Regions from separate parts of the Allobosea sp. GW822-FHT05A11 genome, predicted to be linked through region 3. Evidence: predicted binding sites of a transcription regulator. Region 3 holds the regulator's gene; each other region holds the start of a gene.
The links. The regulator LexA, encoded in region 3, represses DNA repair genes until DNA is damaged. The targets are predictions, from matches to a motif close to TGTTCNNNNTGTGTTCNG.
Positions count from the first base shown of each region.

Region 1: a site for LexA is predicted at 3,516-3,533, ahead of AC1RLU_RS07985 (ImuA family protein). Genes of this name have one in related genera too.
Region 2: a site for LexA is predicted at 2,057-2,074, ahead of AC1RLU_RS15660 (2'-5' RNA ligase family protein). Genes of this name have one in related genera too.

Region 1 is NZ_JBXAMI010000002.1:566,776-573,419, forward strand. It holds gene AC1RLU_RS07975 (error-prone DNA polymerase) at 1-1,147, opposite strand, end outside; gene AC1RLU_RS07980 (Y-family DNA polymerase) at 1,144-2,688, opposite strand; gene AC1RLU_RS07985 (ImuA family protein) at 2,594-3,445, opposite strand; gene AC1RLU_RS07990 (phospholipase D-like domain-containing protein) at 3,801-5,246, shown strand; partial or broken gene AC1RLU_RS07995 (endonuclease/exonuclease/phosphatase family protein) at 5,335-6,132, shown strand; gene AC1RLU_RS08000 (chromate transporter) at 6,632-6,644, shown strand, end outside.
Region 2 is NZ_JBXAMI010000004.1:366,708-373,351, forward strand. It holds gene AC1RLU_RS15650 (enoyl-CoA hydratase/isomerase family protein) at 1-478, shown strand, start outside; gene AC1RLU_RS15655 (M20/M25/M40 family metallo-hydrolase) at 503-1,882, opposite strand; gene AC1RLU_RS15660 (2'-5' RNA ligase family protein) at 2,084-2,668, shown strand; gene AC1RLU_RS15665 (glutathione S-transferase N-terminal domain-containing protein) at 2,787-3,494, shown strand; gene AC1RLU_RS15670 (ArsC family reductase) at 3,507-3,863, shown strand; gene tgt (tRNA guanosine(34) transglycosylase Tgt) at 3,946-5,109, shown strand; gene AC1RLU_RS15680 (hypothetical protein) at 5,106-5,891, shown strand; gene AC1RLU_RS15685 (DMT family transporter) at 5,805-6,644, opposite strand, start outside.
Region 3 is NZ_JBXAMI010000002.1:110,874-117,517, reverse strand. It holds gene AC1RLU_RS05990 (protein NO VEIN domain-containing protein) at 1-738, opposite strand, end outside; gene AC1RLU_RS05985 (ComEC/Rec2 family competence protein) at 976-2,364, shown strand; gene lexA (transcriptional repressor LexA) at 2,358-3,065, opposite strand; gene AC1RLU_RS05975 (molybdopterin molybdotransferase MoeA) at 3,146-4,357, opposite strand; gene moaC (cyclic pyranopterin monophosphate synthase MoaC) at 4,357-4,839, opposite strand; gene trpC (indole-3-glycerol phosphate synthase TrpC) at 4,836-5,642, opposite strand; gene trpD (anthranilate phosphoribosyltransferase) at 5,650-6,644, opposite strand, start outside.

The DNA.
Region 1 (6,644 bases), 460 kb from region 3:
CCTGGCAGAGGATACCCTTGCTCTCGGCGAATTCGACGATCTGGCGGATGGTCAGGAAATAGCGGGCGTATTCGAGCTTCCCGATCAGATCGAGTTCCTTCGCCAAGAGCTTCTCGACCTTCTCCGGCACGCCCTCAGGGTAGCGGATCAGGCAGCAGCGGCGGACCAGTTCGACCAGCCAGTCCTGATCCTTCCAGCCGGGCGGGATCGGCTCGTCGGGGTACTCGTATTTGAGCTGGCCGAGATCGAACTCGATACGGGAGAAGAGATGTTGCGTCTCGGTGATGGCCTCGGGCGCATCCCTGAAGAGGCGGGCCATTTCCTGCGGCGGCTTGAGATGACGCTCGGCATTGGATTCGAGCAGGCGCCCCGCCCGCTCGATCGTAGTGCCCTCGCGAATGCAGCTGAGCACATCCTGCAGGTCCCGCTGCGCGATGGAATCATAGAGCGCGTCATTGGTCGCGATCAGCGGGGTGCGGGTCGCGGTGGCGATAGTCTTGAGGCGCGCAAGGCGGCGGCGGTCGTCGCCGCGCCGGTGCATGCTGGCGGCGAGCCAGACCGCGCCGGGCGCTGCATCATCCAGCCGAGCAAGGAGCGCAGGCAGGCCATCGAGGCTGCGGCCGGGCATCAGGATCAGCAGCAGGTCGCGAGCATCGCTCAGGAGGTCGTCGAGGACGAGACGGCATTCGCCCTTCCTCACGCCGTCCTTCAGGTTGCCATGGCTGAGCAGGCGGCAGAGCCGGCCCCAGCCGTCACGATTGGCGGGATAGACGACGATATCCGGCGTGCCGTCGGCGAAGACGAGGCGGGTTCCGGTCGCGAGCTTGAAGCGCTTCGCCATCGCCTTCATCCGCTCGGGCGTGAAAGGCAAGGCGGCGAATTCGGCGCTCTCGGCCCAGTAATACTCCCCGGGGCTGCCGCCCTCCCTGACCTTGTCGGGCGCGGGCAAACCGTCCTCGCGCAACTGCTTCAGCGCCGCCCAGGCGCGCACGACGCCCGCCACCGTGTTGCGGTCGGCGATGCCGATGCCGGAATAGCCGAGCAGCAGCGCCGTCAGCACCATATGCGGCCCCGGCGAGGCGCCGCGCAGGAAGGAAAAATGCGAGGCGGCAACGGGTTCGGCGAAGGCATTCGCAATCTGATTCATGCGAAGAGCCCGTGCAGGAACCAACGCGGCGGGGCGCTGTCGGCCTCGTAGAAGCCGATCCGGTAGAGCCAGAAACGGCGCCCTTCAGCATCCTCGACGCGATAATAGTCGCGCATCGGCTCGTCCGAGCCGTCGCGCCACCATTCGGGCGCGATGCGCTCGGGACCTTCGGCGCGGGCGACGTCATGGATGAGGCGCCGCCAGCGGAAGCGGATCGGCGGGCCATCCGGTACTTCCGCGATGGCCTCGACCGGCTGGGGCGGCTCGAAGAGCTGGAGCGGACGGGCCGGCGGCTCCTGCGGTTCTGGCCCGGACCAGGACGCTTCCGGCAATGGCGCGGCCGCGGAAAGCGCTTTGGCGGCGCGGACGGGATGATGCGTGTCCTGCGCCGCGAAACGCAGCACCCGGTCGCGGCCGAAACGGGTGACGAGCCGGTCGACCAGGTCGGCCACCGCCTCCTCCTCGACCGCGCGGCCATCGAGGCTGTGCTGCGGCGTGTCGAGCGGCTCGCAGAGCGGCACTGCGAGCTTGATCGCATCGAAGCCGAAGCCGGGATCGAGCGGATCGGCCAGGGTCTCGATGCGCTCGCGATAGAGCCGGAGCAGCGCCTTGGCATCGCGCGAGGGCCGGCCGGTCTCGATGGCGAGGCGGCGTACCGCTCCGTCGCTGCGGAAGAAGCCGAGTTCGAAGATACGACCGCCCTCGCCGCGCATCTCCAGCACCCGCGCCGCCTCCCCGATCAGCCTGACGACCACGGCCTCAAGGCTCGCCGGATCGGCGAAAGGCTCGGCGAATTGGCGCTCGACCACGCAGTCGGGCGGCGGGCGCAAGGGCGTGATGCGGCGGTCCTCATGGCCGAGAATACGCCGAAGCTTGACCGCCAGCGCCTCGCCGAAGCGGGCCGAGAGCGTTTCCGAAGGGCGCTCCGCGAGATGGGCCAGCGTCTTGAGGCCGGCACGGGAGAGCGCGATCACGGTCTCGGCGTCGGTATCCAACGCGGCGGTCGGCAGCGGGCGCAACAGCGCCTCCTCCTGGCCGGGCGGGATGATGCCGCCGCGGCCGTGCCGCGCGCAGGCACGGGCGGCGTCAGGCGTGCCGGCGATGGCGGCTTTCACCTTGAGGCCGCCGTGCTGCATGGCGCGCCCGGCAAGATTACCGAGCCCCCTCTCTCCGCCAAAGAGATGGGCGCAGCCGGTGATGTCGAGGATCAGGCCATGCGGCTCGTCGAGCGCGACCAGCGGGGTGAAGCGGTCGCAGAAACCGGCAAGCGCTTCGAGGAATTCGTGGTCGGCCTGAGCTTGCGTCTCCAGCGCGACGAGATCGGGAATGCGAGCGCGAGCATCGGCCAGCGTCATCCCGCGCGTCAGGCCGAGATCGACGGCGCGCTGGTCGCAATCGACGAGGCGCAGGGCGTTGCCCTGCATCTCGGTCAGTACGTGCGGCTTCTCAGCCGGCGCGCCGGAGGCCGGTATCGCGCCCGTCCGCCGCAATCTGTCCGTCGCCAGAAAGGGGAACCAGAGGGCGAGATAGCGGCGCGGCATGGTCTGTCCGGAAAGATCGATCGAAAAGGCTGCATTCCGCAAAGCGATGTCGGTCACGGTCCCACTCCACACGCCACTCACGCTCGGCCACGCCACCACGCTGGCGCAGCAATCTCAGGGCGAAGGCCGGCGCGCCCGGCGCATTCGCCTCCAAGGCCCGCGAGGCCAGCGCCCTCACCTGCCAGCGCGTGCGCGCCGCGCTCGGCGCCTCGGCAGCGGCCACGCGCAGCAGCAGCACCGGCACGCCCGAGGCTTCCGCCGCCAGGGCGAGACGGCGGCTTGCGGTCAGATCGAAAGGGCGCGGCTCGCCCCAGGGCTCGATCAGCACGGCGCCCAGCGCGGCACAGCGCGCCGCCTCGGCGCCCGCCCGCAACACGCCCTCGCCGTCGCGCGCCCGCACCAGCAGGAGGCGTGACGGATCGAGGCCAAATTCGTTCAATCCCGGCGCGTGCAATCGCCCGGCTTCGGCATCGACGAAATCCTGCCGCGCCCACAGGATGGAGCGCTCGCTGGAGCCATTCCGCGTTTCTTCACGCGAGCCGGGGGCGGCTTCGCTCGAAAATGCTCCGGCCTTCTCATCTGCCGCCCCCGCCCGCAGCGCGAGGCCGAGCGCGAAGCCGGTCGCGGCGGCGAGATCGGCGACCTCGGCAGCGTAAACCTCATGCAGCGCCGCCCGCGCGAGCCCGCCGTTCAGGGCTTCGTCCAGCCCAGGCACGCCGAGGCCGATCCGCCCGGCCGCAACCGGCCCGCCCCGCAAGGCGGCCTCTGAGAGGCTGCGGCGCAGATCGGACAGGGTCGAGGCGGTTTCGGGCATGGGGCAAAGCTTATGTTCTCTCTTTGTTCTTTATAGAACGCTCCCCACCGGAAGGCGAGTCGAGTCTTCCCCGCCTTCCCCATGCCCCTGCCAGAGAGTGACGCGGGGCGGGTCTCGTCATTCCGAAGCTGCTTGCGCAAACAGCTCTCGAGGCCACGGCGCTGACTTATGCAGAGGCGCGTTCGGAAGAGCAGCGCCCGGAATATCCGCTCCGCCGAGGCTCTCGGTTTTCATTTATCGCAATTTCTTCACGCGAACCGACGCCCACTTCGCTCGGAAATGCTCTAGCCTCAGCGGCATGTGGGGGATTCTCTCGACCTATTGGCCGCATATCCTCGCGGTCATCACGATCGCGCTGTCGGCCGTCGCCGGCGCGCATGCGGTGATGACCAAGGACGAGGTGCGCGCCGCCATCGGCTGGGTCGGCGTCATCATCCTCTCGCCGATCATCGGGCCGCTGCTCTACGCCATCGCCGGGGTCAACCGCATCCGCCGTGCCTCGATCCTGGCCCAGCGCCCCGGCCATGGCATGGCGGCGGCCGATTTCCATGTCGAGGACGAGGCGGTCGCGACGCATTTCGGCCGGCGCTTCCTCGCGCTCAAGACGCTCGGCGACCGCGTCGCCCGCCACCCCCTGACCACCGGCAACCGCATCGACACGCTGGAAACCGGCGACGAGGCCTATGGCGCGATGCTCGCCGCCATCGCGGCGGCTGAGCGCAGCATCATCCTGGAAAGCTACATCTTCGACCGGGACCCGATCGGCCTGCGCATCGCCGATGCGCTGATCGAGGCGCAGAAACGCGGCATCGCGGTCCGGGTGCTGATCGACGCGGTCGGAGCGCGCTATTCGGTGCCGAGCATCGCCGGGCACCTGCGCGAAGGCGGGGTCGCGGTCGACGTCTTCAACGGCAACATCATCATGGGCCTGCGGCTGCCCTATGCCAATCTCAGGACGCACCGGAAGATCATCGTCGTCGACGGAATCATCGGCTTCATGGGCGGAATGAACATCCGCGAGGGTTTCACCCGCGAATTCGCCGGCGACGCCTTCGCCCATGACACGCATTTCCGCATCGAAGGGCCTGTGGTGGCCGATCTCTTCGCCGTCGCAGCCGAGGACTGGTGCTTCGCCACCGGCGAAGCACTTGCCGGCCCGGCCTGGGAGATTCCGGAGCTGGCGCGGGGCGGTATGCCGGTGCTGGCGCGCGCGGTGCCCACGGGACCGGATTCCTATCTGGAAACCAATCACAAGCTGTTGATGGGTGCACTGTCGGTGGCGCGCCAGTCGGTCAAGATCATGTCGCCCTATTTCCTGCCCGACCAGGAGCTGATCAGCGCGCTCGTCACCGCGGCGCGACGCGGCGTCGACATCGATATCGTCGTGCCCTCGGTCAACAACCTCGTGCTGGTCGACCGCGCCATGACCGCGCAATTCGACCAGATCCTGAAGAATTATTGCCGGATCTGGCGCTCCACCGGTGCCTTCGACCATTCCAAGCTCCTCGCCGTCGACGGGAGCTGGGCCTATGTCGGCTCCTCCAATCTCGACCCGCGTTCGCTGCGCCTGAACTTCGAGATCGACCTCGAGGTTCTCGACCATGGATTCGCCCGCGCGATCGAGCGCCGGATCGAGACGGTGATGTCGACTGCGACCCCGGTCACGCTTGCCGGCCTGCGCGCCCGGCCCTATGTCATGCGTCTGATCGACAGGCTGATCTGGCTCGGCTCGCCCTATCTCTGAGCCGAAGCAGTCATATCCCTGATGCCAGAGGCGCCTAAACCGTTGCCCGCCCTACCAAGGCGGGTCCGGAGCACGAGCCGGCGGAGCGATGCAGAAGAAGAACCAGAGCCTGCCCGCCAGCATCATCGCCTCGCTGCGCCAGCGCAACAACCGCCCCGGCACCGTTTCGGCCGGAGAGAACGGTCGTGCTGGAGGCACGCTGGTCGCCTCCTATAACGTCCATAAATGCGTCGGCGTCGATGGCCGCTTCGATCCCGGCCGGATCGGGCAGGTGATCCGCGAGATCGCGCCGGATGTCATCGCCCTGCAGGAGGCCGACAAGCGCTTCGGCGCCCGCCACGGCCTGCTCGACCTCGCCCGACTGAAAGACGAGACCGGCCTCGTCCCTGTTCCCGTGGAAAGCACCAATGCCGCGGCGCATGGCTGGCACGGCAATGTCGTGCTGTTCCGGCAGGGGCTGGTGCGCGACGTCCATCAGGTCTCGCTGCCGGGGCTGGAGCCGCGCGGCGCGCTGGTCGTCGATATCGACCTCGAGAGCGGCGCGGCACTTCGGATCGTCGCGGCCCATCTTGGCCTGCTCAGGCGCTCGCGCTCGCAGCAGGCCCGGATGATCATCGACCTGATGCGCAGCCGGGACGAGCGCCCCACCCTCCTGCTCGGCGATCTCAACGAATGGCGCCTCGGCGGCCGCTCGGCACTGAGCGCGCTCGATGCCGCCTTCGGCGCGATGCCCGTGCCGGTCCCGAGCTTCCCGGCCGGGCTGCCCTTGCTGGCGCTCGACCGGATCATCGCCAACCGCCCGGAAATCCTGTCGCAGGTCGCGGTCCACGATACGCCGCTCGCGCGCATCGCCTCCGACCATCTGCCGATCAAGGCCTTCGTCGATCCGGCCATGGCGGCGCTGCCGGTCAGCGGTCCCGATTTCATGATCGCGCCGGCCGAGCCGGCGGGCCCCGGCAGGGCAGCCTTGCATGCCAGGGAGGCGCCCCTGCCCCTTCCCGCGTCCTCACCAGGCGGCAAGGGACGCGCGGGCAGCAATCGCGAACTCGTGCGCAAGGCCGGCGCCCAATTGAAGCGCGCCGTCAAACGCACCTTGCGACGGCCGGACGCCCCTTCCCGCTGATAGGCCGTTTGGAAAACCCCTTAGCCCTCATCCTGAGGAGCCATTCTGACAGGAATGGCGTCTCGAAGGATGCTCCAGGAGGCTCAGGAACCATCTGGAGCATCCTTCGAGACGCGCCTGCGGCGCTCCTCAGGATGAGGGCTCCTTATTTCAGACAGCCTCTGCAGAGCACTGCTTCATGCGGGCAATGCGCTTCAGCGCTGGCCAATCCTGGTGAAGCCTGCTTTCTGGATTCATCAGCCGTCTCATGGCGCAGAATCAGATGCCGGATAACT
Region 2 (6,644 bases), on a different contig from region 3:
GGCGATCTCCGGTGCCTTCACCGGTGGCGGGGCGGCGATCGGGCTCGCCTGCGACCTGCGCATCGCGACGCAGACCGCGCGTTTCGGCTTCCCGATCGCGCGCACGCTCGGCAATTGCCTGTCGATGGAGAATTACGGGCGGCTCTACGCCATTCTCGGCCCGGCGCGGGTCAAGGACATCGTCTTCACCGCCAGACTGGTCGAGGCGGAGGAGGGCGCACGGATCGGGCTCTATAACGAGCTGGTACCGGACCATGAGGCGCTAATGCGCCGGGCGCGCGAGCTGGCGGAGATCATCGCCGGCCATGCGCCGCTCACCATACGCGCGACCAAGGAGGCGATGCGCCGCCTGACCGCCGCCGCTGCCGCAGGTGTCGACGGCCACGATCTTGTGACGCTCTGCTACACCAGTGCCGATTTCCGTGAGGGCATGGAAGCCTTCCTCGGCAAGCGGACGCCGAACTGGAAGGGCAGATAGCGCCCTCCCAGTCTGCGAGATCGCTCAGGCCGGCTTTCCGAGCTGCCCGAGCTCGTGCAGCAGGGCTGCGCCGGTGCGAACGCCGCTATGGAAGCAGTCCAGCGTCATGTTCTCGTTGGGGGCGTGGTTGGCCTCGTCGTGATTGGCGTAGGGCGTCACGAAGGCGGGAATGCCGAGGATCTTGGTGAAGACGTAGTTCGGCAGGCTGCCGAAGCCGGCCGGGATCAGCAGGGGCTCCTCGCCCTGTGCCGCCACGAAAGCGCGGCGCAGTGGCGCGGTATAGGGCGAGCCGATTGAGGTCTTCGAGGGCTGCATGCCCTTCTCCTCGCAGATGAACTCGACCTCGGGCGCGTGCTTTTCGACGTGAGCCCGGACCTTGCGGATGATATCCTCCGGGTCCTGCGCCTCGACGAGGCGGATGTCGCATTTCACCAGCGCCTCGTTCGGCAGCACGGTCTTGGTGCCCGGCCCGCCATAGCCGCCATGGAAGCCGTTGATCGTCAGCGTCGGCCGGAAGCAGAGGCGCTCGTAGAAGGGGCGGTCCGCCGGCGCGTCGAGGCGCGCGAGGCCGACCCCCTTCTTGAAGGCCTCGATGTCGAGCGGCAGGCGCTCGACCGCCTCGAGCTCTTCGGCCGTCGGCGGCTCGATGTCGTCATGCAGCCCCTCGATGGTGATCTCACCTTCGGGGTTCTTCATCGTCGCGAGGAGATGGACCAGCGTCCAGATCGGATTCGGCACGACGCCGCCGAAATTGCCGGAATGGACGTCGCGGCTGGCATGGCGGCAGCGCAGGTCGAAGGAGACGACGCCGCGCGAGCCGAACTTGATGGAGGGTGCGCCGCTGGCATGGCGCGGGCCATCGGCAGTGACGGCAAGGTCGGCCTTCAGCAGATGCGGGTTGGCGCGGACGAAGCCGGCGATGTTGGGGCTGCCGATCTCCTCCTCGCCCTCAAGCACGAGGATGACGTTGCAGGGCAATTCGCCATGGACCTTGAGATGGGATTCGATCGCGAGGATCTGGGCGAAATGCTGGCCCTTGTTGTCGCCGACGCCGCGCGCATAGAGCCTTCGGTCGCGGATCGTCGGCTCGAAGGGCGGCGAGACCCATTTGTCGAGCGGGTCCGGCGGCTGCACGTCGTAATGGCCGTAGAGCAGCACGGTCGGCTTGCCCGGCGCCTTCTCCCAGCGCGCGACGACGACCGGGTGGCCCTCGGTCTGGATCAGGCTGGTCTCGAGGCCAATCTCCGTGAGCAGATCGACGAGCAGCAGGCCGACCTCGGCGATGCCGATATTCTCGGCGCTGATGCTGGGGTGGCGCAGATACGCGATGAGGCGGTCGAGGAAGGCGCTGCGGTTGGTCTCGATATGATCGAAGACCGCGGCGAGTGCGTCTGAGGAAGCCATAGCCATGCCTGACAGGAGAGGAATCCGTGCCTCCCGCCGGGCGGGGGCGCAAGCGGCGGCCGTGCGGCCACCGAAGGCAGCCTAGACGCGGGACCTGTGGCGCTCAAGCGCGGGTGGGGCTGTCGCGGCGACTGGCGGCCCTGCGATTTTTGCTGGGCGGCTCGGGGCTTGTCACGTTCTTGTTTTGTTCTATAATGAGATATGCAGCTCGTTCTCGACCTCGACGGTGGGCGAGAGTTTCGGCCGCGAGAAGGCCGCCGCCCGCCCCGCTATTTTTTCGCGCTCCTTCCGGATGCGGATGTCGAACCGCAGATTCACGGATTGGCGCAAGCCCTGCACGAACGGCTTCGCCCCATGAAGCCGCCGCGTGGCTTGGGCAAATACCATGTGACCTTACGTGGAATTGCGGTGCCCGATGGGCCGTTCGGGCAGACCGTCGAGATGGCACGCACGATTGCAAAGGAGATTCAAAAGACTTCCTTCGCAGTCAAACTCAACCAGGGGGCGAGTTTCGGTGCCGCGCCGAAACATGCTTTCTCACTGACGACGTGGGAGGACTTGCCTGGGGTCAACGGCTTGTCAGTCTCTCTTGACGGAGCCTTACGGCGGGCCGGGATCATGACTGACAAGCAGAAATTCTGGCCACACGTGACTATATTCTATGATCGAATTGCGCGCCCGCCCATCGATGTGCCGGCGTTGCACTGGCAAGTGCGAGAGTTCTTCCTGATCGAGAGCATCGATCGCAGGCCCTATCAGATTCTGGGCTCCTGGCCGCTCGGCTGAGCTCCATGCAGTCGTGCAAGGCCGGTTTGCGGCAATCGGGAGCGCGTGCCGTTGCTTTGGGCGCGGCCGGCTCTATCGTTCCCGGCCGAAGCCTCATCCGATTCAGACGGAGCCTTTCATGGCCGATTTGTCCGCTTTCCCGATCACCAAGCGCTGGCCCGCCGCGCATCCCGACCGTATCCAGCTCTATTCGCTGCCGACGCCGAACGGCGTGAAGGTCTCGATCGCGCTGGAGGAGCTGGAGCTGCCCTACGAGCCGCATCTCATCGATATCGGCAAGAACGAGACCTGGGGGCCGGAATTCCTGTCGCTGAACCCCAACGGCAAGATCCCGGCGATCATCGACCCCAACGGCCCGGACGGAAAGCCCTTCGGCCTGTGGGAGTCGGGCGCGATCCTGCTCTATCTCGCCGAGAAGACCGGCAAGCTCCTGCCGAAGGACCCTGCCGCCCGCTACGAGACCATCCAGTGGGTGTTCTTCCAGATGGCGGCGATCGGGCCGATGTTCGGCCAGCTCGGCTTCTTCCATAAATTCGCTGGCCGCGAATACGAGGACAAGCGCCCGCGTGATCGCTACGCCAACGAGAGCAAGCGCCTGCTCGGCGTGCTGGAGAGCCGGCTGGCGAGCCATACCTGGATCATGGGCGACGACTACAGCATCGCCGATATCGCGATCCTCGGCTGGGTGCGCAATCTCGTCGGGTTCTATGGCGCGGGCGAGCTCGTCGACTATGCCAAGCTGACCCATGTGCCGATCTGGCTGGAGCGCTGCCTGTCGCGCCCGGCCGTGCAGCGCGGCCTCGACAGCCCGAAGCGTCCGGCCTGAGAGGTTCGCGACGTGGCTATCACGATCTACGGCATCAAGAACTGCGACACGATGAAGAAGGCGCGCTCCTGGCTCGACGGCCATGGCGTCGCGGTCGCGTTCCATGACTACAAGGCGAGCGGGATCGACAAGGCCTCGCTTGAGCGTTGGGTCAAGGAGCACGGCTGGGAGACGGTGCTGAACCGCGCCGGCACGACCTTCCGGGCATTGCCGGAGGCCGAGAAGCAGGGGCTCGATGCCGAGAAGGCGATCGCGCTGATGCTGGCGCAGCCCTCGATGATCAAGCGGCCGGTGCTCGACTTGGGCAAAGGCAAGACGGTTGTCGGCTTCAAGCCGGAGATCTACGCGGCGGCGGTGCCGAAGGGCTAAAGCCCGCGCATGACGGCGGCGAAAGGCCATCCGGCGCGCGGGTCTCTTCCCTAAATCCGCGCGCTGCTCTACCTCGCAGGCCATGACCGTTCAGCCCCAAGCCATGCAGCCCGAAACCGCTGCCACATCCGAATTCACCTTCAAGGTCGCGGCCCGCGACGGCGCGGCGCGCACCGGCGCGATCAGCATGCCGCGCGGCGTCATCCGCACGCCGGCCTTCATGCCGGTCGGCACCGCCGCGACCGTCAAGGGCATGTATCCCGAGCAGGTGAGGGCGCTCGGCGCGGATGTCGTGCTCGGCAACACCTATCACCTGATGCTGCGGCCCGGTGCCGAGCGTGTCGCAAAGCTCGGCGGCCTTCACAAATTCATGAACTGGCCGCACCCGATCCTGACGGATTCCGGCGGGTTCCAAGTGATGTCGCTCGCCAATCTGCGCAAGCTGACCGAGGAGGGCGTGACCTTCCGCTCGCATATCGACGGCTCGAAACATGTGCTGACGCCGGAGCGCTCGGTCGAGATCCAGAACCTGCTCGGCTCCGACATCGTGATGCAGCTCGACGAATGCGTGGCGCTGCCCTGCGAGGAGAAGATCGCGGAGAAGGCGATGCGGCTGTCGCTGCGCTGGGCGGAGCGCTGCAAAACGGCTTTCGGCGACCATCCCGGACGGGCACTGTTCGGCATCGTGCAGGGCGGGGACGTGCCGCATCTGCGCGTCGAGAGCGCGCGCGAACTCGCTGCCATGGACCTCAAGGGCTATGCCGTCGGCGGGCTCGCGGTCGGGGAGCCGCAGGACGTGATGCTGGCGATGATCGAGACGGTGGAGCCGCATCTGCCGCAGGAGAAGCCGCGCTACCTGATGGGCGTTGGCACGCCGGACGACATCGTGAAATCGGTGGCACGGGGCATCGACATGTTCGACTGCGTGATGCCGACGCGGGCCGGGCGCCATGGCCAGATATTCACCCGCTTCGGCCGGATGAACCTGAAGAACGCCAAGCACGCGGAAGACGCGCGCCCGATCGACGAGCAATCCTCCTGCCCGGCGGCCAATGGCTGGTCGCGCGCCTATCTGCACCATCTCGTCAAGGCCGAGGAGATGCTCGGCAAGATGCTGCTGACCTGGGTGAACCTCGCCTATTATCAGGACCTGATGGCGGGCCTGCGCGCCGCCATCGCCGCCGGGCGCCTCGACGACTTCATCGCCGAGACCCGCGAAGGCTGGGAAAGGGGCGAGCCGGCTTGAGCACGGGCCTCGCCCTGCTGCCTCTCAAGATGGCGCTCGCGGCCTCAGTGGTCGTGAGCTGCTCGATGCTGGCCGAGCGCGCCGGGCCGTTGATGGCGGCGATGATCGCGACCTTGCCGATCTCGCTCGGACCGGTCCTCGTCTTCCTGGCGCTCGACCATGGTCCGGATTTCATCGCGGGTGCCGCGCTCGGCACGATGAATGCCAATGCCACCCATGCCAGCTTCGTGCTGAGTTATGTGCTGCTGGCCCAGCGCCATGGCGTGGTTGCCTCCCTCGGCGGAGCGTTGGCGATCTGGACGGTGCTGCTGCTGGCTCTCCGCAGCATGGCGCTGCCTGTGCTCCCGCTCACGATGTTGACCGTGCTGGCGCTGTTCGTCGTGCACCAACTGGTACGGCCCTATCTCAAAGTGCGCGCCAAGCCTCCCGCCGGGATCTCGCGCTATGCCATCCCCATCCGCGCGGCCTGCGTCGCGGCGCTGGTCGGCATCGTGACCGGCCTCAGCGAACGCGTCGGCCCGCAATGGTCCGGCATCCTCGCCGGCCTGCCGATCATCCTGTCGAGCCTGATCATCATCCTGCATACGCGCGCCGGCGGCCCGGCCGCAGCGGCGGTCATCGGCAGCAGCGCGCTCGGGTTGCTGGGTGCCGGGCTGGGGCTGGCGGCGGTGCATCTCGCCGCCGTGCCCTGGGGCTCATGGACGGCGCTGGGGCTCGGCCTCGCCATTGCCGTGATCTGGAACCTGATCCTGCTTGGACTGGCGCGTCGGTCGGCGCCATGACGCCACGAACAGGCCGCCGATGATCAGCACGATGCCGACGAGCTGAAGCGAGGAGGGGATCTCGCTCAGGATCGGGATTGCCAGCAGCGTGCCGGTGACCGGGATCAGCGGCGGAAAACGTCCGACCACGGACGGCCCGAGCACATGCGCGGCCCAGCCCCAGACCCAGAGGCCGACGATGACGTTGAGCACGCCCTGGTTGAAGCCGTGCAAGGCGAGAACCCACCAGGGCGCGACGTCGAAGCCGCGGAAATAGAACAGGAAATAGATCGGCAGGTAGATGAGCGACAGGACCGAGACGATCGCCGTCGCCTTCAGCCCGTCGACCTGCCAGAGCTGGATCAGCAGCGGATAGAAACCCCAGAGCAGCCCGACGCCGAGAAAGCAGAGGTCGCCGCGCAGCGTCATGGCGCTCGCGCCCGCACTGCCGGCGATGCCGAGGCAGATCAGGCCGCCGAGCACGCCTGCGACGCCGATCATCAGTCGCCCGGTCAGGGCGGCGCCGAACATCACGACGGAGCCGATGATGCCGATCATCGTCACCGTGCCCGGCCCGATCGTGGCGCCATGCGCGGCGGGCGCCATGGTGAGCCCGGTCAGCATCAGATAGGTCATCGGGAAGCCGCTGCTCACCGTCAGCCAGAACCCGCGCTTCCAGCCGACGCCGCCGCAGGAGGCCAGGCCCGGCCGCAGGAAGACCGGCAGCAGCAGCAGGCCGGCGATGGCGAAGCGCAGCGCCATCAGGTCGTGCTG
Region 3 (6,644 bases):
GTCGGCCTTCGCGAGACCGACCATTTCCGTCCGCACCACCTCCAATGCCGGGGCATTTCGAAGCGGCAGTCGGATGACGGTGGAAAACCCGCGCTCCGCGAACTCAAGAACGGCTGCCGGGACCTCCTCGATCCATCGGGGAATGTAGAACGCCGGCAGATCATCGCGCGCCAGCTCTCTCCTCCTATCATCCGGCAGCAGCGGATCGAGTTCGGGACCGCGGGCGAAGGTGAAGCGATAGCCGTCGAAGCCGGTCCCTGGACCATCCTCCACCATACGTGAGAAGATTTCGGGCGTGTCGGTCACGTGACGCACGCTACGAAATCCCAGACCCTTATTACCGACGGCTTCGCCTGGGGGCTTGCTGGACAGACCCATTTCGCAAAGGGCATCGACGTTCTTGCGCCCGAAAGGCTGGCCCCGGTTTGCTACGTAGAGAGTACCGCAATCGCCCTCGTCGCTGGCCAGAAGCAAGGCTATCTCGCCATCGCGCCGCCATTTGGCGTGCGCATCGTTGGCGTTTTGGATCAGCTCGATCAGGAACCGGCCGTGGTAGTCCGCTATGATGTGCTGCGACAGGCTCTGATTCTGCTTGTGGACCGAATCGTAATATTCGCCGGTTTCATCGATCGTCCCCAGAAACCCTTTGATCTTGCGATCCGCGACTCGCGCGATGTGCTCACGCGGGGTTAGGGAAGGGTGCGTGGAAGGCCTTTCTTCGAAGGCGGCATCGGTCAATGCTGCGGATGAAATCGGCCGTTCCTCCTAGATCGAAGCCTAGCGCCACACGTGCCCAGGTTGCACGTCACGGTCAATGATTCTGATTTGCTGGATAGGATCCGCGTCTGGTCGATCCCGGATTGGCGATATGAAGAAGCCGGGGTGCGCACGGAATCGACAGTGAATAGTTTGGCTTGAGTTGGATCCTGAGAGGCAAGCATTGCACGGGATCGAAGTAAAATAATCAGATAACATATTGTCTCGATCTCGGGCCTGCATATGGTGCTCGCCGCCGGCACGATCTTCTGGCTGGTCCGGGCGCTGCTGGTCCTGTCGCAGACGGTGGCGCTGCATTGGCAGGTCAAGAAGATCGCGGCGGCAGCGGCGATGCTCGGCGCGACCGCCTATTGCATCTTTTCCGGGAGCGATGTCGCGACCGAGCGCTCGCTCATCATGACGCTGGTCATGCTCGGCGCGATCCTTGTCGACCGCGCCGCGCTCAGCATGCGCAATCTCGCGCTCGCAGCGATGATCGTGCTGCTGCGCGAGCCGGAGGCCTTGCTCGGGCCGAGCTTCCAGATGTCCTTCGGTGCGGTCGCGGCGCTGATCGCCTTCGCGGAACGCTGGGAAGGGCGAAGCCGCACCGAGCCGCCGCGCGTGTTGCCCTGGCCGCTCGGAGCCGTTTGGACGGCGGCGCTCGGCATCCTCGTCACCACCATGCTGGCGACGGCCGCGACAGCCCCCTTCGGAGCCTATCACTTCCAGACCTTCAATCCCTTCGGCCTGCTCGGCAACGCCATGGCGCTGCCCTTCGTCTCGCTCTTCGTCATGCCGGCGGCGGTGTTCGGCGTGCTCGCCTATCCGTTCGGGCTGGACTGGCCGGCCTGGGCCTTGATGGGGCTCGCCTCCGACGTCGTCCTCAAGGTGGCGCATTGGGTCGCGGCCATCGACCATTCCACCGTGACGGTGGCGGCTTTCGGCTCAGGCGTGCTGGCTGGCTTCGCGCTAACGCTTCTTTGGCTGACGCTCTGGACCACGGCCTGGCGTTGGCTTGCGGCCCTGCCGCTGATCCTCGGCGTCGCGTTCGCCGGAAAGCCGGAGCGGCCGGAGATCCTGATCGAGCGCGACGGCTCCGGGCTGGCGGTGCGCGGTCCCGATGGCCGCCTCGCCATCGCGGGCAAGCCCAGCCGCTTCGTCCTGCAGCAATGGCTCGCCGCCGATGGCGACAGCCGCTCGCCCAACGATCCCAGCTTGCGCGCCGGCATCGCCTGCGACCGGCTGGCATGCGTTGCGCAGACCGCCGACAAGCGCACAATCTCCTATACGCGCGAGCGACTCGCCATCATCGAGGATTGCCAGCGCGCCGACCTCGTCGTCACCGCCGTCCCCTGGGGCGGCACCTGCAAGGCCAGGCTGGTCGAGCGCATGATGCTATCGCGCGACGGCGCGACCTCGCTCTACCGGACGGCGTCGGGATGGAGCAGCCATATCGCGGAGCAGTCCGACAGTGAGCGGCCCTGGAGCCGCCGGCGCGAGCGGCGCCTGACGGAGCCAGGCACGCGTCCCACCAATCAGTCGGTCACCGCACAGCCCGCACCGGCCGCCGATAACGAAGCCGAGGCCGACACCGAACGCCTTCAGTAGCGCCGCATCAGATTGACCAGCCGGCCCTGGATCTTGACCCGGTCGGGGCCGAGCACGCGGGTCTCGTAGGCCGGGTTCGCCGCTTCGAGCGCGATCGAGGAGCCGCGCTTGCGCAGGCGCTTCAGCGTCGCTTCCTCGTCATCGATCAGTGCCACGACGATGTCGCCGGTATTGGCCGTGTCCTGCCTGCGGATGACGACGGTGTCTCCATCGAGAATGCCGGCCTCGACCATCGAATCACCGCGCACTTCCAGCGCGTAATGCTCGCCGGAGCCGAGCATGTCCGGCGGCAGCGAGACGGTGTGGCTGCGGCTCTGGATCGCCGAGATCGGCGTACCCGCCGCGATGCGGCCCATCACCGGGATGGCGATGGAATGCCGGCTGTCGTCCTCGGCAGGGCGCGGCTTGGCCATGCTGGGCTGTGAGCCCAGGCCGCCCTGGACGATGGCCGGGCTGAAGCGGGGCCGCGCCTGAGGCGCGCCGAGCCCGTCCGGCATCTTGATGACTTCGAGCGCGCGCGCCCGGTTCGGCAGGCGGCGGATGAAGCCGCGCTCCTCCAGGGCCATGATCAGGCGGTGAATGCCGGATTTCGAGCGCAGGTCGAGCGCATCCTTCATCTCGTCGAAGGAGGGCGGCACGCCACTCTCGCGCAAGCGTTCCTGGATGAAGCGCAGGAGTTCGTGTTGCTTGCGTGTCAGCATGGTCGCCGCCAGCCCCTCAATGCGCAGATTCGAAACAAAGCACGAACACCATACGCGTTCTGCTTGTGTTCCGCAAGCCGCTACCGCAAGGGCAGGATGCGGCAGGCCTCGCCTTTCTTCGCGGGAGCGGCATGGGCGGGCCGAATCGTCAGGGCCTGCGCCCGCGCCAATGTTCCCAGCATCGAGGAATCCTGCCGGTCGAAGGGCGTCGCCACCCAGCCTTCCGGCGTCAGCGTGAGCTCCGAGCGCAGGTAATCCTCGCGCTCGTCGTTACCGGGCATGTCGCGGCCGAGAATGGCGGGGATGCTGCGGTCGCGATCGGCATCCGCTATGCCGAGCAGCGCCTCGATCAAGGGCAGCACGAAGAGATGGCCGCAGACGATTGAGGAGACCGGATTGCCGGGCAACCCAACCACGACCATCCGGCCGAGGCGCCCGGTCATCATCGGTTTGCCCGGCCGCATTGCGATCTTCCAGAAGCCGAGGGCCATGCCGGCGCGCGTCAATGCCTCCTGCACGAGGTCATGCGCGCCGACGGAGGCACCGCCCAGCGTGATCAGCACATCGGCATCGGCCTCGCGGGCTTGCGCGATCTTGCTGGCGAGATCGGCATGGTCGTCGCGGGCGATGCCGAGATCGATGACAGTGCCACCAGCCTTCTCGACCAAAGCGGCGAGCGAGAACGAGTTCGAGGCGACGATCTGGTCGCGGCCGACCGGCTCGCCCGGCGCCACCAGTTCGTCTCCGGTGGCGAGAATCGCCACCCGAGGCTTCCGCCGGACAGGCAAAGTCGGATGCCCCATCGCAGCGGCAAGGCCGAGCGCGGCACTGTCGAGCACGCGCCCGGCTTGCAGCAGCACGTTGCCTTCGTGGAAATCGAGCCCCGCGGCGCGCAGGAACTTGCCCTTCGCCGGCGGCACGCGGACCTGAATCACCGGGCCGCCGACGCCGTCGGCATCCTCCTGCATCAGGACGGTGTCGGCACCTTCAGGCATCGGCGCGCCGGTAAAGATGCGGACGGCCTGTCCCGGCCCGACCGATCCATCGAAGGCCCGGCCGGCAGCGGATTCGCCGATGACAGTGAGCGAAACGCCTTCCGCCATCTCGTCGCCGCGCACGGCATAGCCATCCATGGCCGAATTGGCGAAGGGCGGTTGCGTCCTGAGCGCCTTGACCTCGCCGGCGAGCACCCGCCAGGCGCATTGCGCCAGCGGTAGGGTTTCCGCCCCGGTCGGCCCCGGAATGCTGTCGAGCAGCGCCTTGCGCGCGACGGGGACCGGGGTGAGCGCCATCAGCTAGCTTTCGCCTCGTAATCGCCGGACTGGCCGCCGGATTTGTGCAGCAGGCGGATGTTCTCGATCCGCATCGCCCGGTCGACGGCCTTGACCATGTCGTAGACGGTGAGACAGGCGACGGAGACGGCAGTGAGTGCCTCCATCTCGACGCCGGTCTGGCCCTTCATCTTCACCTCCGCGCGCACCCGCACGCCCGGCAGGGCCTCGTCGATCGCGAGATCGACGGCGATCTTGCTGAGCAGCAGCGGGTGGCAGAGCGGGATCAATTCATGCGTACGCTTCGCCGCCATGATGCCGGCGAGGCGCGCGGTGCCGAGCACGTCGCCCTTCTTGGCGTTGCCGTCGCGCACGATCGCGATCGTCTCCGGCGCCATCACCACCTGGCCCTCGGCGGTCGCCATGCGGGTCGTCTCGGCCTTGCCGCCGACATCGACCATATGCGCCTGGCCTTGCGCGTCGAGATGGCTGAGCCGGCTCACGCCGCGACGGCCTTGCCGGTCAGCAGCGCCTGCGTCGCGGCGGTGACGTCGGCCTGCCGCATCAGGCTCTCGCCGACGAGGAAGCTGTTGACGCCGATCGGATTGAGCCGGGCGATGTCCTCATGCGTGAAGATGCCGCTTTCGCTGATGACGATCCGATCAACCGGCACGCGCGGCGCCAGTCGCTCGGTGACCGCAAGATCGACATTGAAGCTGCGCAGGTCGCGGTTATTGATGCCGAGCAGGCGGCTTTCGAGCTTGAGCGCCCGGTCGAGCTCGGCATCGTCATGGACCTCGACGAGGACATCCATGCCGAGTTCGCGCGCGGTCTCGTTCAGCGCCCTGGCGGTGGCGTCGTCGACACCGGCCATGATGATCAGGATGCAGTCGGCGCCCCAGGAGCGGGCCTCGTAGACCTGATAAGGCTCGTAGAGGAAATCCTTGCGCAAGGCGGGCAGGCCTGCGGCCTCGCGCGCCTGCGTCAGGAACTCCGGCCGCCCCTGGAAGGAGGGCGCATCGGTCAGGACGGAGAGGCAGGCCGCGCCGCCGGCCGCATAGGCGCGGGCGAGCGAAGGCGGGTCGAAATCGGCGCGGATCAAGCCCTTGGAGGGGCTCGCCTTCTTGATCTCGGCGATCAGAGCCGGCGTGCCCTGAGCGAGCTTGTTTGCGAGCGCGTCAGCAAAGCCGCGCGGCTTGCCGGCCGCACGTGCCCGGCGCTCGATCTCGGCTTGCGGCACCGCGGCCTTGGCTGCCGCGATCTCCTGGCGTTTATAGGCTTCGATCGTCGCGAGGATGTCGGTCATGCCGGCCTCACGCGTTCGAGGCTTTGACGAGCGCGGCGAGCGTCGCCTTGGCCTTGCCGGAATCGAGCGCGGCCGTCGCCTGGGCGAAGCCGTCCTTCAAATCCCGGGCCTTGCCGGCGACGAGCAGCGCCGCAGCCGCATTGAAGGCGGCGATGTCGCGGAAGCCGGTCTTTTCGCCGGCGAGCACGGCGTTGAGCGCCGCCGCGTTCTCCTCCGGCGTGCCGCCGCGCAGGACTTCGGGCTTTGCAGGTTCAAGGCCGACATCGGTGGGGCTGATGGAGAAGCTTTCGATCTTCCCGTTCTCCAGCGAGACGACACGGGTCGGGCCTGTCGTGGTGATCTCGTCGAGCCCATCCGAGCCGTGCACGGCCCAGACGCGGGTCGAGCCGAAGGAGGCGAGCACCTTGACCATCGGCTCCAGCCAGGTCTCGGAGAAGGCACCGATGAGCTGGCGCTTGGCGCCGGCCGGGTTGGAAAGCGGGCCGAGCAGGTTGAAGATCGTGCGCGTGCCGAGCTCGGTGCGCACCGGCGCGACATGGCGCATCGAGGCATGATGCGTCGGCGCGAACATGAAGCCGACGCCGGCCTCGCGGATACAATGCTCGGTCGCAGCCGGATCAAGCCCGACCTTGACGCCGAGCGCGGTCAGCACGTCGGCGGCCCCGGAGCGCGAGGAGGCGGCGCGGTTGCCGTGCTTGGCGACCGGCACGCCGCAGGCCGCGGTGATGATCGAGGCCAGCGTCGAGACATTGTAGGAGCCGGAGGAATCGCCGCCGGTGCCGACGATGTCGATCGCCTCCGGCGGGGCCTTGACGGTGAGCATCTTGCCGCGCATCGCGCTGGCGGCACCGGCGATCTCGTCGATCGTCTCGCCGCGCACGCGCAGCGCCATCAGGAAGGCGGCCGATTGCGCGTTGGTGACCCCGCCCGAGAGGATGGTGTCGAAGGCGTCGCGCGCTTCCTCGCGCGAGAGCGTCGCGCCGGTCGCCACCTTGGCGATGA